Regions from separate parts of the Streptomyces sp. NPDC056883 genome, predicted to be linked through region 1. Evidence: riboswitches for the same ligand, from Rfam matches in the RefSeq annotation. Region 1 holds a riboswitch; the other holds the start of a gene.
The links. Region 1 has a riboswitch for cobalamin ahead of ACFRU2_RS17730 (ribonucleoside triphosphate reductase). Riboswitches for the same ligand answer to the same signal wherever they lie in the genome.
Positions count from the first base shown of each region.

Region 2: linked by a shared signal. The riboswitch ahead of metE (5-methyltetrahydropteroyltriglutamate--homocysteine S-methyltransferase) and the one ahead of ACFRU2_RS17730 (ribonucleoside triphosphate reductase) in region 1 are both predicted to bind cobalamin.

Region 1 is NZ_JBHUBS010000006.1:182,018-187,707, reverse strand. It holds gene ACFRU2_RS17745 (NADP-dependent isocitrate dehydrogenase) at 1-52, shown strand, start outside; gene ACFRU2_RS17740 (hypothetical protein) at 123-575, opposite strand; gene ACFRU2_RS17735 (endo-1,3-alpha-glucanase family glycosylhydrolase) at 866-2,581, shown strand; cobalamin riboswitch at 2,683-2,825, shown strand; gene ACFRU2_RS17730 (ribonucleoside triphosphate reductase) at 2,869-4,647, shown strand; gene ACFRU2_RS17725 (anaerobic ribonucleoside-triphosphate reductase activating protein) at 4,644-5,279, shown strand; gene ACFRU2_RS17720 (YybH family protein) at 5,289-5,672, opposite strand.
Region 2 is NZ_JBHUBS010000002.1:70,221-75,910, forward strand. It holds gene fdhD (formate dehydrogenase accessory sulfurtransferase FdhD) at 1-307, opposite strand, end outside; gene ACFRU2_RS05675 (2-dehydropantoate 2-reductase) at 333-1,304, opposite strand; gene ACFRU2_RS05680 (GntR family transcriptional regulator) at 1,532-2,206, shown strand; cobalamin riboswitch at 2,301-2,527, shown strand; gene metE (5-methyltetrahydropteroyltriglutamate--homocysteine S-methyltransferase) at 2,701-5,022, shown strand; gene ACFRU2_RS05690 (nucleobase:cation symporter-2 family protein) at 5,074-5,690, opposite strand, start outside.

The DNA of each region.
Region 1 (5,690 bases):
GATCATGCGGCCGTCCGCGACGCTGAACGCGGCGCTCGCGCTGCTCGGCTGAGGTCCACCGCTTCCACGGGTCCGCCCCGGCCGGCAATCGCCTGCCGGGGCGGACCCGTTCGTGCGCCCGGTCAGAGCCGGTGCACCTGCTCCGGAGCGAAGGCCAGCGGGTCGCTCCCGGCGGCCAGGACCCGCAGCCCGGGAGCCACGGCGAGCAGCTCGCGCAGCCACTCCAGGGTCTCGGACGCGAGGTGCTCGCATCCGTCGAGGACGAGCAGCATGTCGCGCTCGGCCAGCCACGACGCCGCGTTCGTCGTCCCGCACGGCAGGAACGGCATGCCCGGTACGCAGCCCAGCTCGGCCGTCAGGTCGCGGACCCCGAACCGGCGGTCCATGGACACCACGGCCACGCCGTCGTAGAAATTGGACGAGAGCCGTTGCCCTATCTCCCGCACCACTTGGCTCCGGGGCTCGCGGGACCGTCCGGTGACGGTCAGCACTTTGCCCCGCCGCACGGCGGTGAAAAGACGGGACAGCTCCGCGGAGGCCACCGGAAACGTACCGGCTCCTCTGGAATCCCTCATCGGCACGATGCCCCCCTGCATGCGTGACCAGCTGCGGCAAGAGTGTTGTTTCAAGCCGCATCTAGATGATTATGCGCCAGTTCTATCGGATGGCCAGGGGAATTCCCTATTCCGGTGAAAAGCCCGTGCCGCCCGGTGATCGCAGGAGATGTACACACGACGCGGCTTTGTCCATTCCCGCGGCCCGGACCACCGGGGAACGGTTGTCCGGGGGCAGGGAATCCGCTGTACTGCTGCTGTGCGGCCCGATGTACGGGCATGGCGCGGGCATATGCGGGGGAGGGGTCAGGATGAGTGCGGACCGGCGTCGGGCAGGGCGGGGCACGAGACCCGCGTCGCACCGGCGCCGTGCGGGCTTCCGTCGCCGAAGACCCCTGCTGAGCCTCTTCCTGTCCGCCTTCCTCCTCGTGGGCGTCTGCGCAGCGACGGGCATCGCCTGGGAGCCCCGCACCGTCGCCGACGCACGGGCCCGCTCCGGACCCGGCCCGGCGGACACCCTGCCCGGGACCCCCGGCGACGTCCCCGCGCCGACCGCCACCGGCCCCGTCGCCACCGGCCCGGGCGCGAGCGCCCCGCAGAGTCCCGGCGGGCAGGCCCCGGACCCGAAGGCCCAGGGATCCGGCTCGGACGACGCGGTGCGCCCCGCGGGGGCCCTGCCCTTCGACATGCCGCAGCCCGCCGCCCTGCGCTCCGGCGCCGCCGGCAAGAAGCTGGTCTTCGCCCACTACTTCACCCCGTACCCGCTCTCCCTGGACAACGTCGGCGCCGACGCCGACTACTACACCCGCAACTACCTGAAGCCGGACGGCGAGAACGGCAAGCACGAGCGCTACGGCGGCCTGCTGCGCGACCGCCCCCTGCCCGTCCCGCCCAAGGCCGGGGACTGGGAGCTCGCCAACCTCCGGCAGGAGGTCCGTACGGCCCGCGCCGCCGGCATCGACGGATTCACCCTCGACCTGCTCTCCCTCACGGGGAAGAACCGGGAGCGCTCCAACCTCCTGATGGAAGCCGCCCGTTCGGTGGACCCGGCCTTCAAGGTCATGCTGATGCCGGACATGACCTCCCTGGGCACCGACGACCCGGTCGTGCTCGCCGACCTCCTCGCGGAACTCGGCAGGGCCCCGGCCGCCCACCGGCTCCCCGACGGCCGGCTGGTCGTCTCGCCGTTCAAGGCGGAGGAGAAGAGCGTCGCCTGGTGGACCGGGGTCATGGACGTCCTGAAGTCCCGGCACGGCATCCGTACCGCCTTCGTGCCGCTCTTCCTCGACTTCGGCGCGTACAGCGGTGAGTTCGAGCCCATCAGCTACGGATTCTCCGAGTGGGGCAGCCGCAGTTACGTCGGCCAGGAGAGCTCCACGCGCGACGTCCGGCGCGCCCACGCCGCGGGCAAGATCTGGATGCAGCCCGTGTCGGTCCAGGACGCCCGCCCCAACCAGGGCATCTACGACGAGGCGGGCAACACCGCGACCCTGCGCGCCACATGGAACCGCGCCATCGAGGACGGGGCCGACTGGGTCCAGCTCACCACGTGGAACGACTACAGCGAGGGCAGCCAGTTCGCGCCCTCCCTGCACAACGGCCATGCCTACCTGGACCTTTCCTCCTACTACCTCACCCGGTTCAAGACGGGCGGCTGGCCGAAGATCGTCCGCGACACGCTGTACCTGAGCTCGCGCACCCAGTTCGCCGCCGCGGACCCGAGCGGCGGCCAGTCCCTCGTGATGTCGCTGCGGGGCGGCAGCGCCGCGGCCCGGGACACGGTGGAGGTGCTGAGCTTCCTGACCGCGCCCGCGAGCATCCGTACGGCCGTGGGAGCGGCCGAGGACGCGCACGCGGCCCCGGCCGGGGTCCACTCCGAGCTGCTGCCCCTGGGGCCGGGCGTCGGCTCGGCGTCCGTGGTGCGGGGCGGCAAGGCCGGGGCCCGGGTGGAGCTGCGCTACCGGGTGGACCGGACGGTGGAGGTGCAGGACCTCCAGTACTACGCCGCCACCAGCGGCCGGAGCTGAGGCCGCAGGGCTCCGACGCAAGTCCGCAGGGGCTGAAGTCCCTTGCCCCGGGACCTTCGTCACCCCATATGTAGTGGTGGTGCTCTGCCGTCACATCTATATGTAGTGTTGGCTCTGCCGGTTCGGCGGGGCCTCTCCCCGACCGAGGCAACAGGGAACCCGGTGGGAATCCGGGACTGCCCCGCAACGGTTACGTCCGCCACGGCGGACGAGTCCGACACCTGCCGGCACGGGCTTTCAGGGAAAGCCCGCCATTCTTCCGTGCCGAGCCTCGTGGGAGGGCTGCCGTGACTGCTGTCGTCGATGCCGTAGAGACCGTGACCGAGTACCTGGACCGCCGGGACTGGCGGGTGAACGCCAACGCCAACCAGGGCTATTCGCTCGGCGGGCTCATTCTCAACGCCGCGGGCAAGGTCACCGCGAACTACTGGCTGGAGCAGGTCTATCCCGCCGCCGTGGCCCGCGCCCACCGCGAGGGCGACCTCCACCTCCACGACCTGGACATGCTCTCCGGCTACTGCGCCGGCTGGTCCCTGCGCACCCTGCTCACCGAGGGCTTCAACGGGGTGCCCGGCCAGATCGACTCCGCTCCGCCCAGGCACCTGTCCTCGGCCTGCGGCCAGATCGTGAACTTCCTCGGCACCCTGCAGAACGAATGGGCGGGCGCCCAGGCCTTCTCCTCCTTCGACACCTACCTCGCCCCGTACGTCCGCCTCGACGCGATGGCGTACGACCAGGTCAGGCAGTGCATCCAGGAGCTCGTGCACAACCTCAACGTGCCCTCGCGCTGGGGCACCCAGACCCCCTTCACCAACCTCACCTTCGACTGGACCTGCCCCGAGGACCTGCGCACGCAGATCCCGGTGGTCGCGGGGGAGGAGACCGGCTTCACCTACGGGGAGCTCCAGGCCGAGATGGACATGATCAACCGGGCGTACATCGAGGTGATGACGGAAGGCGACGCCGCCGGGCGGGTGTTCACCTTCCCCATCCCGACCTACAACATCACCCGCGACTTCCCCTGGGAGAGCGAGAACGCCGAGCGGCTCTTCGCGATGACCGCCAAGTACGGGCTCCCGTACTTCCAGAACTTCATCAACTCCGAGCTCGAACCCCACATGATCCGCTCCATGTGCTGCCGGCTCCAGCTCGACCTGACCGAGCTGCTCAAGCGCGGCAACGGCCTCTTCGGCAGCGCCGAGCAGACCGGCTCGCTCGGCGTGGTCACCCTCAACTGCGCCCGGCTCGGGCACCTCTACGCGGGCGACGAGGCGCGGCTGCTGGCCGAGGTGGACCGGCTGTGCGAGCTCGCCAAGGACAGCCTCGAACTCAAGCGGATCACCGTCCAGAACCTGATCGACGACGGCCTCTTCCCCTACACCAAGCGGTACTTGGGCACCCTGCGCAACCACTTCTCCACCATCGGGGTCAACGGCGTCAACGAGATGGTCCGCAACTTCAGCGCGGACGCGTACGACATCACCGATCCCGAGGGACACGCCCTCGCGGTCCGCCTCCTGGACAGGGTCCGGGCCCGGATGGTCGACTTCCAGGAGAACACCGGCCACCTGTACAACCTGGAGGCCACCCCCGCCGAGGGCACGACGTACCGCTTCGCGAAGGAGGACCGGGCCCGCTTCCCCGGCATCCTCCAGGCCGGCACCGACGCCAACCCGTACTACACCAACTCCTCGCAGCTGCCCGTCGGCTGGACCGACGACCCCTTCGAGGCGCTGGAACGCCAGGACGAACTGCAGGGCAAGTACACGGGCGGCACCGTCCTGCACCTGTACACCCCCGAGCGGATCCCGACGGCGGAGGCCTGCCGCAAGCTGGTCCGGCGCTCACTGGAGACCTTCCGGCTCCCGTACCTGACGGTGACCCCGACCTTCTCCATCTGCGCGGACCACGGCTACCTGGCGGGGGAGCAGCCCCACTGCCCCACGTGCGGGGCGGCGTGCGAGGTCTGGACCCGGGTCATGGGCTACCACCGCCCGGTGTCCTCCTTCAACATCGGCAAGAAGGGCGAACACGCCGAGCGCGTCCACTTCAAGGCGGCGGTGTGACCGGCGAAGGGGGAGGCGGGGCGACCTCCGGCGACGCCATCCGCATCGGCGGCTGGTCCCGGCTGTCCACCTGCGACTGGCCCGGACGGCTGGTCACCACCGTGTTCTGCCAGGGCTGCCCCTGGCGCTGCGGCTACTGCCACAACCCCGGCCTGCTGCCCGCCCGGGCCCCCGCCGCCGTCTCCTGGAACGAGGTGCTCGGCCACCTCGCCCGCCGGACCGGGCTGCTCGACGGGATCGTCTTCTCGGGCGGGGAACCGCTGCTCCAGCGCGGTCTGCCCCGGGCCGTACGGGAGGCCCGCGCGCTGGGCCTGGAGGTCGGCCTCCACACCGGGGGAGCCTTCCCCCGCCGCCTGGCCCGGCTGCTGGACGCGGACCTGCTGGACTGGGTCGGCTTCGACGTCAAGGCCCCGCCCGGCCGCTACGAACGGGTCACCGGCATCGGCCACGCGGCCGCCTCGGCGGAGCGCAGCCTGCGCCTCCTGCTCGCCTCGGGGGTTCCCCACCAGCTCCGCACCACGGTGGACCCGGCCCTCCTGGACCCGCCCGCCCTGGCCGACCTGGACGCCTGGCTCGCGGACCTGGGCGCACGGCCCACGCTCCGCCAGACCATGCGCCCGCCGGCCGCCTGACGCACCGCCCTACGCGGCCGCGCCGGGGGCCGGGGCGAACTCCGGCTTGTCCAGCAGCCGCAGCCAGCTGCCGTCGGGCTGGCGGCGTACCACCTGGGCGCGGGCCCCGGCGCCGTCGGCCGGCGGGGTGGAGGTGAGGGCGATGCCGTCGCTCACCAGCGTCGGGAGCGGGGGCTCCGGCTCGAAGCGGGGCCGGTTCACCAGTACCTGCTCCCACAGTGCGCGGATGGCCTCCCGGCCCACCGTCAGCTCCCCGGGCGGGAAGGCCATCACGGCGTCCTCCTCGTAGAGCGCGGCGACCCCGGCCGCGTCACCGGCGTTGGACCGCTCGACGAACAGGCGGGTGATGTCCTCGGGGTGCAGGGCCTTCTCGTACGACGCGTAGTCCGACATCGCTGCCTCCTGTGCTCG
Region 2 (5,690 bases), on a different contig from region 1:
TCTCGGGCAGCACGAGGCCGGGAGCCGTCCGGACGTCGACGACGTTGTACGTGTTGGCTCCGCCGGCCGTGGCTCCCGCGCAGTACACGATGTTCCGCAGCTCCTCGGCGCTGCCCAACACCCCTTCGCTGACGAGGAATCCGGCCGCCAGGGCGAAGTCGTCGCCCGGGGTGCGCATCGTGATGGCGAGGGCCCTGCCGTTGAGCCGGATCTCCATGGGTTCCTCGGCGACCAGGGTGTCGGGCCGGGTGGAGACCGCGCCCTCCCGGATGCGGAGCACCTTGCGTCGTTCCGTGACCCGTCCCACGGCGGTCAGCCCGCCGGGGGCGGGGTCATGCCGCGGTCCGCAGCGCGAGCAGGTCCGAGATGGCGTGGACGGTCCGCAGCGTCTGCACCGGGACCCCGGTGATCTCCGCCAGCTCCACCACGGCCGCCAGCAGCACGTCGAGTTCGAGCGGTTTGCCGCGCTCCAGGTCCTGGAGGGTGGAGGTCCGGTGGTCGCCGACGCGCTCCGCGCCGGCCAGCCGGCGTTCGATGGAGACCCCGACCTTGCAGCCGAGGGCCTCGGCGACCGCGAGGGTCTCCGTCATCATGATCTCGATGACCTTGCGCGTACCGCCGTGCAGGCACATCTCCCGCATCGTGGCCCGGGACAGCGCGCTGATCGGGTTGAAGGAGATGTTGCCGAGCAGCTTGAGCCAGATGTCGTTGCGCAGGTCCTGTTCGACCGGGCACTTGAGGCCGCCCTCCTGCATGGCCTCGCTGAACGCCAGGCAGCGCTCGGAGAGGGACCGGTCGGGCTCGCCGATGGAGAAGCGGGTGCCTTCGAGGTGGCGCACGACCCCCGGACCCGCCAGCTCGGTCGCCGCGTAGACCACGCAGCCGATGGCCCGTTCGGGCGCGAGGACGGCGCTGACCGCGCCGCCGGGATCCACGCTCTCGATCCGGTGGCCCTCGTACGGTCCGCCGTGCCGGTGGAAGTACCACCAGGGGATGCCGTTCTGGGCGGCGATCACGGCGGTGCCCCCGTGCAGCAGCGGCTCGATGAGCGGCCCGCACGCCGCGTACGAGTTGGCCTTGAGCCCGAGGAAGACGTAGTCGACGGGACCGATCGCGGCCGGGTCGTCGGTGGCGTGGGCGCGGGCGGTGAAGTCCCCGCGGGGGCTGAGCACCCGGACCCCGTGCTCCCGCAGGGCCGCCAGATGGGGTCCACGGGCGACGAGGTGCACATCGGCGCCTGCTCGGTGCAGCGCGGCGCCGACGTAGGCGCCGATCGCACCGGCGCCCAGAACTGCGACTTTCACTATGTGGCACTCCGTTCGGTCGAGGGTACCGAGGAACTGCCGAACGTTGTCGACGAAATATTGTCTACAGGATGGAATCCTGGGCGGCAAGGGCTGACGCAGGCCGGGGGAGGGGGAGTTGGCCGTCCGGGGGTGGTCGGCACGGTGCGCCGTAGACTGTAGGCGAAAGACAATCCATCATGAGGTTTCGCGACGCAGCGACCGGCGCTGCCCAGGAGGGGACCGTGATGTTGTCGACAGGACTGCCGCAGGGGACGGTGCCCAAGCTGGAGCGGCCCGGCCCGCTGCGTGACCGCGTCTACGGGGCCCTGTTGGAGCTCATCACCACCCGCGCCCTCCAGCCGGGGCAGCACCTCGTCGAGAGCGAACTCGCCGGACACCTCGGGGTGTCCCGGCAGCCGGTACGGGAGGCGCTGCAGCGCCTGAGCACCGAGGGATGGGTCGATCTGCGGCCCGCCCAGGGGGCGTTCGTGCACGAGCCGACCGAGGAGGAGGCGGACCAGCTCCTCACGGTCCGCACGCTGCTGGAGGCCGAAGCCGCCCGGCTGGCCGCCGCCCACGCAGGCGCCGAGGCCGTCGCCGCGCTCGAAGAGCTGTGCGCGCAGGGGGAGCGGGCCGTCGCCGCCGACGACGTGGACACCGCCGTCGCGACGAACGCCCGGCTCCACGCGAAGATCATGGAGCTCGCGGGCAACGCCGTCCTCGCCGAGCTGGCCGGACAGGTGGACCGGCGCGTCCGCTGGTACTACACCCCTGTCGCCCGCCAGCGCGGCCACCAGTCCTGGGTCGAGCACCGCCGGTTGATCGCGGCGATCGCGGATGGTGACGGGCAGGCCGCGACGGCGATCATGCGCGCGCACACGGAACACACCCGCAAGACGTACCACGAGCGGGAGAAGTAGTCCGGCGGCCGGAAAGCACCGTCCGAGATCCGTCGTGTCTCATTTCACCGTCCGACATGTGGGAAGTCGTGTTCATTTCGCGGCCCCCCGCCCTACTGTGGGCCTCGCAGCTGGTTCGCCCCCGTTCGCCAGGCGGGATGCGTCGTAAGAGGGAACCCGGTGGGAATCCGGGACTGCCCCGCAGCGGTGAGCGGGAACGACCGCCGTCATACGCACTGGGACCGGAACCGGTCCTGGGAAGCGACGGCCATTAGGAGTCCGCCGGGAGACCGGCAGGCGAGCCCGCGAGTCCGAAGACCTGCCCGTTGCCCGTGAGCGATCGACCGCGCACGGTTTCCCGGTGACCTCGTGGGCGGGTCGGCGTGCACCTCAGGCGGATCCTCCCGTCGCGTACCCCAGCCGTACGCGACCCCGGCGGTCCGCCCGTTCCGGCACCCTTCGCCTCCGCGACCCGTCACCGGGTTCATGGAGACACGCTCGCGAAGGAGAGTTCCGTGACCACCGAGTCCGCAGCCGCGCCCGTACGGGCCACCGTGTACGGCTACCCCCGCCAGGGACAGAACCGGGAACTGAAGAAGGCCGTCGAGGGCTACTGGAAGGGCCGCGTCACCGCCGAAGCCCTCCGCGCCACGGCCCGCGACCTGCGCCGGACCAACTGGGCCCAGCTCGCCGGGGCCGGCATCACCGAGGTTCCGACCGGCGACTTCTCGTACTACGACCACGTCCTGGACACCACGGTCATGGTCGGCGCCATCCCCGACCGCCACCGCTCCGCCGTCGCGGCGGACGCCCTGGACGGCTACTTCGCGATGGCCCGCGGCACCCAGGACGTGGCCCCGCTGGAAATGACCAAGTGGTTCGACACCAACTACCACTACCTGGTCCCCGAACTCGGGCCCGACACCGTCTTCACCGCCGAACCCGCCCGGCAGGTAGCCGAGTTGAAGGAAGCCCTGGCCCTCGGCCACACGGCCCGCCCGGTCCTGGTCGGACCGGTGACCTACCTCCTCCTCGCCAAGCCCGCACCCGGCGTGGCCGCCGACTTCGAACCGCTCACCCTGCTCGACCGGCTGCTCCCCGTCTACGCCCGGGTCCTCGCGGACCTGCGCGCGGCGGGCGCCGCATGGGTCCAGCTCGACGAACCGGCCCTGGTCCAGGACCGCACACCGGCCGAACTGAACGCGGCGGCCCGCGCCTACCGCGAGCTCGGCCGCCTGACCGAGCGCCCCAAGCTGCTCGTGGCCTCCTACTTCGACCGGCTCGGCGACGCCCTGCCCGTCCTGGCGAAGGCGCCCGTGGAGGGACTCGCCCTCGACTTCACCGACCGGGCCGCGGCCAACCTCGACGACCTCGCCGCCGTCGGCGGCATCCCCGGCAAGCGTCTGGTCGCCGGCGTGGTCAACGGCCGCAACATCTGGATCAACGACCACCAGAAGTCGCTGACCACCCTCGGCACCCTGCTCGGCCTCGCCGACCGGGTCGACGTGGCCGCCTCCTGCTCCCTGCTGCACGTCCCGATCGACGCCGACGCCGAGCGGGACACCGAGCCGCAGATCCGGCGCTGGCTCGCCTTCGCCCGCCAGAAGGCCAGCGAGATCAGCACGCTGGCCCGCGGACTGGCCGGGGGCACGGACGCGATCGCCGCCGAACTCGCCGCGAACCGAGCCGACCTGGCCTCCCGTACCGCCTCCCCGATCACCCACGACCCGGCCGTCCGCGCCCGCACCGCAGCGATCACCGAGGCCGACGTCCACCGCGCCCAGCCCTACGCCGAACGGGCCGCGGCCCAGCGCGCCCACCTCGGCCTGCCGCTGCTTCCCACCACCACCATCGGCTCCTTCCCGCAGACCACGGAGCTGCGCACCGCCCGCGCCGACCTGCGCGCCGGACGCATCGACACGGCGGCCTACGAGGAACGCATCCGGGCCGAGATCCGCGAGGTCGTCTCCTTCCAGGAGAAGACGGGCCTCGACGTGCTCGTGCACGGCGAACCCGAACGCAACGACATGGTCCAGTACTTCGCCGAGCAGCTCACCGGATACCTCGCCACGCAGCACGGCTGGGTCCAGTCCTACGGCACCCGCTACGTCCGCCCGCCGGTCCTCGCCGGGGACGTCTCCCGTCCCGACCCGATGACCGTCCGCTGGACCACGTACGCCCAGGCACAGACGGCCAAGCCGGTCAAGGGCATGCTCACCGGCCCGGTCACCATGCTCGCCTGGTCCTTCGTACGCGACGACCAGCCCCTCGGCGAGACCGCGCGCCAGGTCGGACTCGCCCTGCGCGACGAGGTCGACGACCTGGAAGCGGCCGGTACGTCCGTCATCCAGGTCGACGAGCCCGCCCTGCGCGAGACGCTGCCGCTGCGCGCCGCCGACCACGCCGACTACCTGGCGTGGGCCACGGAATCCTTCCGCCTCACCACCAGCGGCGTCCGGCCGGACACCCAGATCCACACCCACATGTGCTACGCGGAGTTCGGGGACATCGTCGAGGCCATCGAGCACCTCGACGCCGACGTCATCAGCCTGGAGGCGGCCCGCTCCCACATGCAGGTCGCCGACGAGCTCGCCGGCGCGGGCTACCCGCGCGAGGTCGGGCCGGGAGTCTGGGACATCCACTCTCCCCGCGTCCCCTCGGCCGGTGAAGCGGCCGACCTGCTGCGCAGGGGACTCGGGGCGATCCCCGCCGAACGCCTCTGGGTCAACCCCGACTGCGGTCTGAAGACCCGCGGCTGGCCCGAGACGAAGGACTCGCTGGAGCACCTCGTCGAGGCGGCCCGCCGGGTGCGTGCGGAGATCCCGCCGAACGCCTGATTCCCGCATGACGGCCGGCGTACGGGATGCCCGTGCGCCGGCCGTCCCGCGTCAGTGCACGGGCACGGCGGAGGCGGGCTCCCTTTCCGGGGTGTCGTCCTCGTCGGTGCGGCCGATGTGGTTGAAGGCGAGGTTCAGCAGCACCGCGGCGACGCAGCCGGTGCTGATGCCGGAGTCGAGGATGATCCGCATGCTCTCGGGGAAGCCGTGGTAGAAGCCCTCGCTGGCCATGGGGATCACGCCGACGCCGAGGCTGATGGCGACGATGAGGACGTTGTCACCGCGTTCCAGGCCGGCCTGGGCGAGGGTCTGGATGCCGCTGGCGGCCACCGTGCCGAACAGGGCGAGTCCGACGCCGCCGAGGACGGGCTGCGGCACCAGGGAGACGACCGAGGCGAGGAACGGGCACAGGCCCAGCAGGATGAGGATGCCGCCGCTCGCGGCCACGACGTAGCGGCTGCGGACCTTGGTGATGGCGACGAGGCCGACGTTCTGCGCGAAGGCGCTGGCGGCGAAGCCGTTGAAGAAGGGGCTCAGCGCGGTGCCGAGGCCGTCCGCGCGCAGCGCCGCGGCGAGGGTCTTCTCGTCCGCGGGCTTGTCGACGATCTGGCCGAGGGCGATCACGTCGGCCGTGCTCTCGGTCATCGAGACGATCATCACGATCATCA